3 regions of the Paenibacillus sp. PK4536 genome follow, and region 3 is predicted to be linked to each of the others. Evidence: riboswitches for the same ligand, from Rfam matches in the RefSeq annotation. Region 3 holds a riboswitch; each other region holds the start of a gene.
What was found. A riboswitch is a leader RNA that binds a small molecule or an ion and turns the genes downstream of it on or off. The one in region 3 is predicted to bind S-adenosylmethionine.
Positions count from the first base shown of each region.

Region 1: linked by a shared signal. The riboswitch ahead of PO903_RS21020 (2-hydroxyacid dehydrogenase) and the one ahead of PO903_RS00930 (methionine ABC transporter ATP-binding protein) in region 3 are both predicted to bind S-adenosylmethionine.
Region 2: linked by a shared signal. The riboswitch ahead of metA (homoserine O-acetyltransferase MetA) and the one ahead of PO903_RS00930 (methionine ABC transporter ATP-binding protein) in region 3 are both predicted to bind S-adenosylmethionine.

Region 1 is NZ_CP126313.1:4,742,719-4,746,009, reverse strand. Features, by position in the region: gene PO903_RS21025 (molybdopterin oxidoreductase family protein) at 1-973, opposite strand, end outside; SAM riboswitch class I at 1,196-1,287, shown strand; gene PO903_RS21020 (2-hydroxyacid dehydrogenase) at 1,533-2,561, shown strand; gene PO903_RS21015 (FGGY-family carbohydrate kinase) at 2,533-3,291, shown strand, end outside.
Region 2 is NZ_CP126313.1:2,708,125-2,711,415, reverse strand. Features, by position in the region: gene PO903_RS12170 (aminotransferase class I/II-fold pyridoxal phosphate-dependent enzyme) at 1-371, opposite strand, end outside; gene metA (homoserine O-acetyltransferase MetA) at 420-1,361, opposite strand; SAM riboswitch class I at 1,498-1,633, opposite strand; gene corA (magnesium/cobalt transporter CorA) at 2,100-3,035, shown strand; gene PO903_RS12155 (HAD-IA family hydrolase) at 3,275-3,291, opposite strand, start outside.
Region 3 is NZ_CP126313.1:190,708-193,998, forward strand. Features, by position in the region: gene PO903_RS00925 (methionine ABC transporter permease) at 57-725, opposite strand; gene PO903_RS00930 (methionine ABC transporter ATP-binding protein) at 725-1,741, opposite strand; SAM riboswitch class I at 1,925-2,087, opposite strand; gene PO903_RS00935 (COX15/CtaA family protein) at 2,269-3,234, opposite strand.

The DNA of each region.
Region 1 (3,291 bases), 490 kb from region 3:
CTGTAATCGCAGGCAGACACGTAATGGTACGTACATTCATACCACCATTGTCATGATGTTGTAATCCATTTCCGATGCGAATTAGAGCAGGGCTGGCATCTCCATACATACGTGTTAAACGATACAGATCATCGACAGGTACGCCTGTAATCGCAGATACTGTGGCTGGATCGTATTGTTTCACATGCTCACGAAGTTGTTCATGCCCTACGGTATATTGCTCCATAAAAGCTTGGTCTACTTTATGTTCGGCAAATAAAATATGCATCATGCCTAGAGCAAGTGCACTATCCGTCCCCGGCAAAATAGGGATAAACCAATCTGCTGATCGACCGGTTTGATTTTTGTGAACATCGATAACAATCACTTTAGCACCTTTTTTGCGAGCTTGTTGAGCTAAAGTGACTTGATGCATATTGGTACTTACTGCATTGATCCCCCAGAAAATAAAAAGCTGTGTATCTACAGTATCTTCTGGATCGGTACCGATACTGCCACCCATTGTATATTTATATCCTGCTGAACCGGCAGCTGTACAAATCGTACGTTCTAGTAGACTGGCACCCATATGATGGAAAAAGCGACGATCCATACCTTCTGCTGACAGATTGCCCATATTTCCGTAGAAACTGTAAGGAAGAATACTTTCAGGACCTGATGTAGCAATCATTTGTTTCCAATTCGATGTAATGGTAGAGATAGCTTCTTCCCACGAAATAGGCTCAAATGATCCTTCTCCTTTAGCCCCAACACGTTTAAGCGGAGTCGTCAGGCGCTTCGTATCATAGATACGTTCAGCCATATTGCGAACTTTATTGCAGATATTGCCTTTAGTAACAGGATGATTAGGATCGCCTGCAATTTTGACGATTTTACCCTTTTCTTTATGAACAAGCAGTCCGCATTGATCGGGACAATCGAGTGAGCAGACAGAAGGAAATAGCCCATCTTGTTGATCAATATAAGTAGACATATACCAAGCTCCTTTCAAAATACATCAAACAATTTAAATTATACATACGATGTGTACATGTTGTGTTTATCATAAATCAAATTTTAGATTTAATGTTGACTTTTTTACTAGGTTTAATTAGAATTAAGAAAATTATTTCGAATTCGACAAAATTAGATGTTTTATACCTTATCGTGTCTGATCCTGATTTGCAAGTTTTTTCGACAACTGCATACATTAGATTTTCTATCCAGAGAGGTGGAGGGACTGGCCCTACGAAACCTCGGCAAAAACGTGCCAATTCCAGCAAGCTTGAATCGCTTGGGAGATAGGAAAGCAGGATGAATTATTGCATTAGCTGTTTGTAGATATACAACAGTATAGTGAATATTTAGATAACCTCTTTCCTTGATTTGGGAAAGAGGTTTTTTTATATTTTATCCTTTTACTCATCATATCTATATCTCATATGATCCTTCCATTTGGATCAAAAGGAGAACATGCTATAAGTTCATACTTTCTTACTTTAAAGCTTCACTTAAATAACACTGCACCTAAGTGTACCAAAGGAGATTCAATAATGAAAATATTAATTACTGCCCCTTATAACGAACAAGGTCGTCAGCAACTCGCGGATACTTTTAGAGAAGTCATCTATCGTTGTTGGAAAGATCATGGACAAGCCTATCAAGAAGACGAATTAATTTCTTTATTACAAGAAACACAAGCAGATGGACTGATTGCAGAACTTGATCTGGTAACTGAAAAAGTTATTCAATCGGTACCCAATCTACAATTTATTGGTGTCTGCCGTGGAACACCTTCCAATGTAGATGTTCCTGTTGCCACCCATCGCCGTATTCCAGTCTTTTATACGCCTGCACGTAATGCACAGGCTGTAGCAGAAATGGTTGTAGGCAGTCTGATTACTTTTCTACGGCGTATTATTCCATCCAGCCAATGGTTGGAAGACAAGCAATGGCAAAGTGGCAGTTTAACCGCTTATCTCAAATTCAAAGGTAATGAACTAGCAGGGAAAACCATAGGTATGGTCGGTTTTGGAGCTGTAGCTCAGCGTACCGCAGGTATTCTACGTAGCTTTCCTTGTGATATTCGTTATTACGATCCTTATGTGAAAAGCCCGGATCCACGTGATCAGAAAGTATCGTTAGAGGAGTTATTTGCAACCAGCGATATCATATCAATTCATTTACCAGTCACTGAAGATACCAAAGGATTGATCGATAAGACATTATTACAATCGATGAAAAGCGACGCTATTTTTGTAAATACGGCTCGTTCGATTGTGGTAGATCATGATGCACTGGTTGAACGGTTACAACAGAATCAGATTCGTGGAGCGATTATTGATGTATTTGATCAAGAACCACCACTTCCTAAAGATTATGAATTGATTTCATTGCCGAATGTATTAGCCATTCCGCATCTAGCAGGTGCTACTTATGAAGTAGAAGATCATCATGTAGAGATTATGAATACCGCGTTAATTGATTGGTTTGAACATCATCAGACCGATGTGAAAGTGCTCTACAATAAAGCGATCTTGGAGGATATGAACAATGACACAACAAGCTTATCTAGTCTTTGATATTGGTACAGGTAATGCCCGTGTAGCCGTTGTTGATATCAATGGGAACGTATTATCGATTGAACGTGCTGATATTGTCTATCACAATGATGAACAGTATCCAGATGCACGTCACTTTGTACCTGAAGTATTGTGGGAACAGATTGCCGGGTTGACGAAGGTAGCATTATCTAGAGTACCTGATATTCATATCACAGCGATTACTTCGACTAGTCAACGTCAAGGGATTGTATTGATCGACGAAGCAGGAGAATCGTATTTAGGATTACCGAATATTGATAACCGTGGACGAGAGTGGGAAGAACAGTATACAGATCTATCGTCTATTTATCATAGAACAGGAAGAACACCATCTGCTTTATTTTCAGCGATGAAATTAGTTGGGTTACGCGAACGCCGTTCAGAGCAGTATCAACGGTTACATCGTTTGACAAGTATTAGTGATTGGGTGACATATACGCTCAGTGGATCGTTAAGTTATGAACCTTCTCAAGCATGTGAGACTCTTTTATACGATGTAGAGCAAGGAAATTGGTCAGACGAGATGTGTAGTGTACTTGGAATCTCACCTACTGTATTGCCAGAGTTGGTGTCTTCAGGCAGTGTACTTGGGACAGTCATACCCCCTATAGCAGCAGAGTTAAATCTACCTATAGATACACCTGTGATCGTAGGTGGTGGAGATACACAACTGGCTATTCATAGTACAGGCGCAGAGGCTGAAGATATT
Region 2 (3,291 bases), 2.5 Mb from region 3:
ACTCCAAATTTGGATAAAATACGTTCCAAAAGACGATATGTGCCGCCATACAGATCAAGCGATACGACCAGATGATCTCCCTGACCGAACAGCGCAAAGATCGTTTGCAAAGCAGCCATACCGGAACTACAGGCAAATCCTGCATCTGCTGATTCTAATGCTGCTGCGGCTTGTTCAAGTACAGCGCGAGTTGGATTGGTTGTACGAATATAATCAAAGCCTGTACTTTTACCAAGAGCGGGATGACGGAATGCGGTCGATTGATAAATAGGAAAATTAATCGCTCCGGTTGTCGGTTCATTGATAGAACCGATCTGTGCCAATCTGCTTTCAATGTTAAGAGTTCGTTCGCTTGAATGATGATCCGTCATACTATAATTCCTCCTCTGGAATAACAATCGATTGGGTTTATCACAAATTTAGATACAGTAATTACCAGCTTCAGCTTTAGCACTTTCCAAATCATACGGTGTTTCTTGGTATACATAATAATTCAGCCAGTTGGAAAATAATAAGTTCGCATGTGCACGCCATGTGGATGGTGGTGTACGCGATGGATCATTATTTGGAAAATAATTTTTCGGTGGTGCGACATCCATTCCTTTGGCGATATCACGTTCATATTCCCATTTCAGTGACAATGAATCATATTCCGAATGCCCTGTCACAAAAATTTGACTGCCGTCTTTAGTTGCCGCTAGATATACGCCAGCTTCTTCTGATTCTGATAAGATTTCTAATTCAGGAATCTTGGCAATATCTCCATGACGTACTTCGGTATGACGAGAATGAGGCGCAAAGTATAACTCATCAAATCCTCGTAGTAATTTTACATTTTCTTTATTTAAAGTGTGTGGAAATACACCAAAACATTTTTCTTCCAAATCTACTTTAGGTACGCCGAAATGATGATAAAGACCTGCTTGTGAAGCCCAACAGATATGCATGGTTGAAGTGACGTTCTTTTTACTCCAATCAAAAATATCTTGAATCTCTTCCCAATAATTCACATCTTCAAAATCCATCGTTTCTACAGGAGCACCCGTCACGACCAGACCATCAAAACGAAGATGTTTGACTTCTTCAAACGTTTTATAAAATAAGTTCAAATATTCAGTAGATGTATTCTTCGATGTATGCGATTGCGCATGTAATAAATAAATATCGATTTGAAGCGGACTATTTCCTAGCAAGCGCAATAATTGGGTTTCGGTTGTTTCTTTCGTAGGCATTAGATTTAAAATAGCAATCCGTAATGGACGAATATCCTGTTGAAAAGCTTGACTGTCGTCCATGACGAAAATATTTTCACCTGTTAATACTTCTTTGGCGGGTAAGCTATCCGGAATCTTAATTGGCATCTTCATTCACTCCTTGGATGTGTGTATTTCTTATCATTCAGGAGAAAGCTTCATTATGCGTATATACAAAAATGACCTTTCTCCTGATACTTGAGAAAGGTCATTTGCGATATTGTCGCGTATATAATAGACGCCTCTCTCATCTGTCAGCAGATATTAAGTCTAAAATAATGCTCTCAAACTTATATCTCTGCAAGAATTAGCACCGTGCGGTCATACCGCCGGTTGCCGGGTTTCATCGGGCTAGTCCCTCCACCTGCTCTTGATAAGATTTGCTTATTCAATTTGTAATTACATTAATTCAATACTTTTCTTATACCATAATTTATACTATTCTACCGTCTGTCGTCAAGTGCTGTCAAAAATGTCTTGTTTTGAACCGATAAATAGGTTGTTGGTAACTGTATTGGTTGATTTCCAAGCAGGATTCTTATTTAAGCTTGAAAGGCTTCCATGACCACGGTATACTTAACAAGTATTTGACGTTTTTTCATAGTTTTCATAAATATATAGATAACAAAGAGGTGAATTTCAAAATGGAAGGCGACCCGAGGCCCAGTTGGCAGCAGGACGGATGGACAAATTGCAGGAAACAAACGACAACCATAGGGCACTTGAGTAACGCGCCATTATTGAAAAATCTTCTCCGTTTTTCATAAATTATAGCGAAGCTTTGTAAATAAGTGTGCGGTTGCCGCTTCTTTCCCTGCTCATTTCATAATAAAGGGGTAGAACACAATGAAAGTTCGGCACGTCAATGCTGGAGCATTCACTCCAGTAGAAAATATTACCGACACACTGATTGCACCTGAAGAAGGATTTTATTGGATCGATGCAGATTTGGAAGATTTGATTGAATTACAACCGCTCTTTATGCTCCATGATCTGGCTGTAGAAGATTGTCTAAGTGAAGAAGAACAACGCCCGAAGATCGAGATTTATGAAAGTCATTACTTTATTGTCGTGAACAGTATTCGTTTTGATAACGAAGAGATTTTTTTGCGCGCCTTGAATATTTTTCTAGGACGGCATTATATTATTACAGTCACCAAGCAGAAAATTAATGAGTTACGTGTACTCAAACCTATTTTATGGGAAGAAGAAGTGAGTCGCGCCGATAAATTTATGTATTTATTAGTCGATCTGGTGGTTGATAATTACTTCGCTGTTGGTGATCGGATTGAAGATCAGATCGAACTGTTGGAAGAAAATATATTGATGCATACCAAAAAGTCGCATTTGAATGAAATTATTGGTCTACGTGGAGAAATTCTATGGCTCAAGCGTGTATTGGGACCACAGCGTGAAGTAATCAATACATTGAACAAAAAAGACTTACGCTTAATTGACGATCAATTGCAAAAATATTTCAGTGACGTATACGAAAATGCTGTCAAAGTCTCTGAGATGTTCGATACGTTCCGCGATCTGATGGGTAACTTACGAGAAGCTTATCAGTCCAGTATTTCGAATCGAGCGAATGAAATTATGCGTGTCTTTACAGCTATTACAACGATATTTATGCCATTGACTGTGATTACCGGTATTTATGGGATGAACTTTGAAGATATGCCTGAATTACATTGGCGCTTCGGTTATCCGCTCGTTATCGGGATTATGATCACGTTAGGTCTAACGATGTTTTTCACCTTCCGCAAAAAAGATTGGATCTGAAAAGATTAAAGCTGCCCTTATTCATCGTCATGTGATGAAAAAGGACAGCTTTTTTTGATTGTACTGGGTCGCGCTTATGGTGCCAAGCGCGGGTTGTAAGATATTTTGCTGGCGCAAAAATCACTTTCTCATTTTATGGGTCGCGCTTATGGTGCCAAGCGCTGGTTGTAAGATATTTTGCTGGCGCAAAAATCATTTTTTGATTGTACTTGGTCGCGCTTATGGTGCCAAGCGCGGGACTAAGGAAGTTGCATCC
Region 3 (3,291 bases):
CTGACTATCTGAATATTCAGCAGAATTACCACATATAGACGATTCTTTATCTACGTTTATCTTCTAGAGAAATGAACCACTAGACGATCGCCAAGCATTTGTAGAATCTGAACAATAATGACCATGATGACTACAGCCACTAACATAATCGCCGTATCATAGCGATAATAACCATAGTTGATCGCAAGTGTTCCGAGTCCTCCAGCACCAATCATTCCTGCCATCGCTGTATTTGATACTAGAGCAACAACAGTCACTGTCAATCCAGCAAGTAGTCCTGGCATAGCTTCGCGTACAAGTACACGTGTGACGATCTGCCAGAGAGAAGCTCCCATAGCATTGGCTGCTTCAATCACGCCACGATCTACTTCGCGCAGTGCTGTCTCCACCAATCTGGCAAAAAACGGGGCAGCGGCAATGACTAACGGTGGAATCGTTCCCAGTACTCCGATTGTTGTACCTACTAGAATTTGCGTTAATGGTAATATGGCTACGATCAAAATGATAAACGGAACCGAGCGCAAAATATTAACGATAAATGCAATCACCGCATAGAAATAACGTACCCATGCTACCGTAGAACGTCCTGTAATAAATAGTAATATACCTAGAGGCAATCCTAAAATTAAAGTAAATAACCCGGAAGCACCTACCATTTTGAGTGTATCTAGCGTTGCTGTACCGAATTCATTCCAATCGATTTGTGAAAAATCCAATTCACCCATCAGTTGATCACCTCCACATCCAGACCTTCAGCAGTCAATCCATCGAGTGTACGCTTAATGTCTCCTTCTGTTCCTTCAAAGCGAACAATCAGTTGTCCATAAGGTACATTTTTTAATGTTGAAATCGTTCCTTGCAAAATAGCAAAATCGACACCTGTGTGACGTACCGTTTGCGAAAGAATCGATTGATACGTTTTGTCACCTAAAAATGAAACTTTAACAGTTAAAGAATTGGGAACATTTGGTGCTGTCCAAGATGTGTTCAATAGTTCAGCATTATTGGATTCATTTAAAATAAAATCACGTGTCACTTCATGCTGTGGCTTCAAAAAAACGTCAGTGACAGGACCCTGTTCTACAATCCCACCACGATGAATAACAGCTACTTTATCGCAGATGCTCTGAATCACATGCATTTCATGTGTAATCAAAATGATTGTTAAATTAAACCGCTCATTGATATCAACTAACAATTTGAGAATCGAATTGGTGGTCTGAGGATCAAGTGCCGAAGTAGCTTCATCACAAAGTAATACATCAGGGTCACTTGCTAGTGAACGGGCAATTCCTACACGTTGTTTCTGTCCGCCAGATAATTGCGCAGGATATTTATTTGCATGATTCTCAAGTCCAACCAGAGCTAATAATTCTTTCACTTTTTCTTTAATTTTACGTTCTGGTGTTTTGACCAAGCGTAAAGGAAAAGCGATATTCTCATACACCGTTGCCGAAGATAATAGATTGAAATGCTGAAAAATCATTCCTATTTTACGTCGTCTCACTTGCAACCGTGCTTTGTTAAGCTTGGTCATATCAACGCCATCGATCCATACTTCACCGGAAGTTGGACGTTCGAGTAAGTTGATACATCGGATTAACGTACTTTTACCTGCACCCGAATGTCCAATCACACCGAAAATCTCACCTTTTTCGATCTTCAAATCGATACCGCTTAACGCAGGACTTAGATTTTTACCTTTGCCATACGTTTTAGTTATATTTTTTAACTCAATCACAGATGGGTGCTCCTTCCTTCTATCTCTTCATTCCTCAAGCGATATTACATTAATCATATATAAACCATCGAATAAGTCGGATATATTTTCATTATAATATATGTCGGTATTCGCTTCTCTCTTCTTTATACAAAAAAAGAACCCTTTCGCAGAAAAGGGTTCTCTATTATTAGAGATACTTCCTTCTCATCTGCCAAAATCACATTGCATTGACTGCACATGCCATTTTGAAGGAATTAGCACCATGACATTTTGGAAAATAGATTGCTACATTCACTGCAATCTATTTTCTAAAATCGGTTGCCGGGTTTCATCGGGCCAGTCCCTCCACCACTCTCGATAAGAAAATATGAAAAATTCGAATGAAAATGAAAATCTTTTCTCAGTATATTGAACTTCACACGCTTTGTCAAAGCAAAAATAAACATTTCCTAAGGAAATTAGAAATATTTTATTATTTAATAAAGTCGTTATACACAATCAGTATTGATTTTAAAGTATCCAGAAGCATATTAATAGTGTTGCTTTTATAGATCCTGTCCTATTTTACCACGTGTACCACGGCTTAATTGCCACACCCGTACACTCATATAACATAACACACCGAACAAAATCTGAATCAATAGCGTATGCAACATACTGGAGAAGAAATACCATTCAGGTACTTTCATCGTTACAATATTCAACATTCCGCTTAGAATCTGCATAATAATAAAGACGATAGCTGTTACACCTAGCTTACGAATACCCGGATTATACGGATGACGACGGTAAGCATAGTGTGCTAGAACCGCAATTACGATTAACAGACTATATGCTGCTACACGATGGAAAAAGGCTACAGCTACCCCGCCGGATAATTCCGGTAAGATTGAACCGTTACACAGTAGTACTCCTGAACAACCACCTCTAGAATCGGTATGAGTTACAAAAGCGCCTGTATACACTACCATATACGTATAGATCGTAGCAAACCACGTCAGATTACGCATCCCTTTACTCACCGGTGGTTCATCAGGAATCGGTAAATCTCCTTTTTGCTGATCCATCCGTCTTGCTCCAAGTGCCATCATCGACGAACTTGCAAAAGCAATCATCGCAAATCCAAAGTGGAGCGCCATAATAGGAGCAGATTGTGAGAATACAACAGCCAATGCGCCCATTACTGCTTGAACTAACACAAATAGTAATGTTAATGATGCATATACTTTAAGCTCACGATGCTTATTAAAAAAGATAAATCCGATAAAAGAAAATAATGCTGTTAAGCCCGCCAAAGCACTAATTGCCCGATGCGAATACTCGATAAGTGAAGAAATCGTATACGCTGGTACAAATTTGCCATGACATAGCGGCCATTCTGTTCCGCAACCGAGCCCTGAACCTGATTTCGTTACTACAAGTCCCCCCATTGTTGCTAAAAACATAACAACACAGGTGACAAAGCTCAACCATTTTAGATGTGTAGTTGTTATTCTGAACTTTCTTGCCATTTAGAGAATCACCCGCTATTTTATAATAGTGACATTGTTTATAGTCACTATCTATTA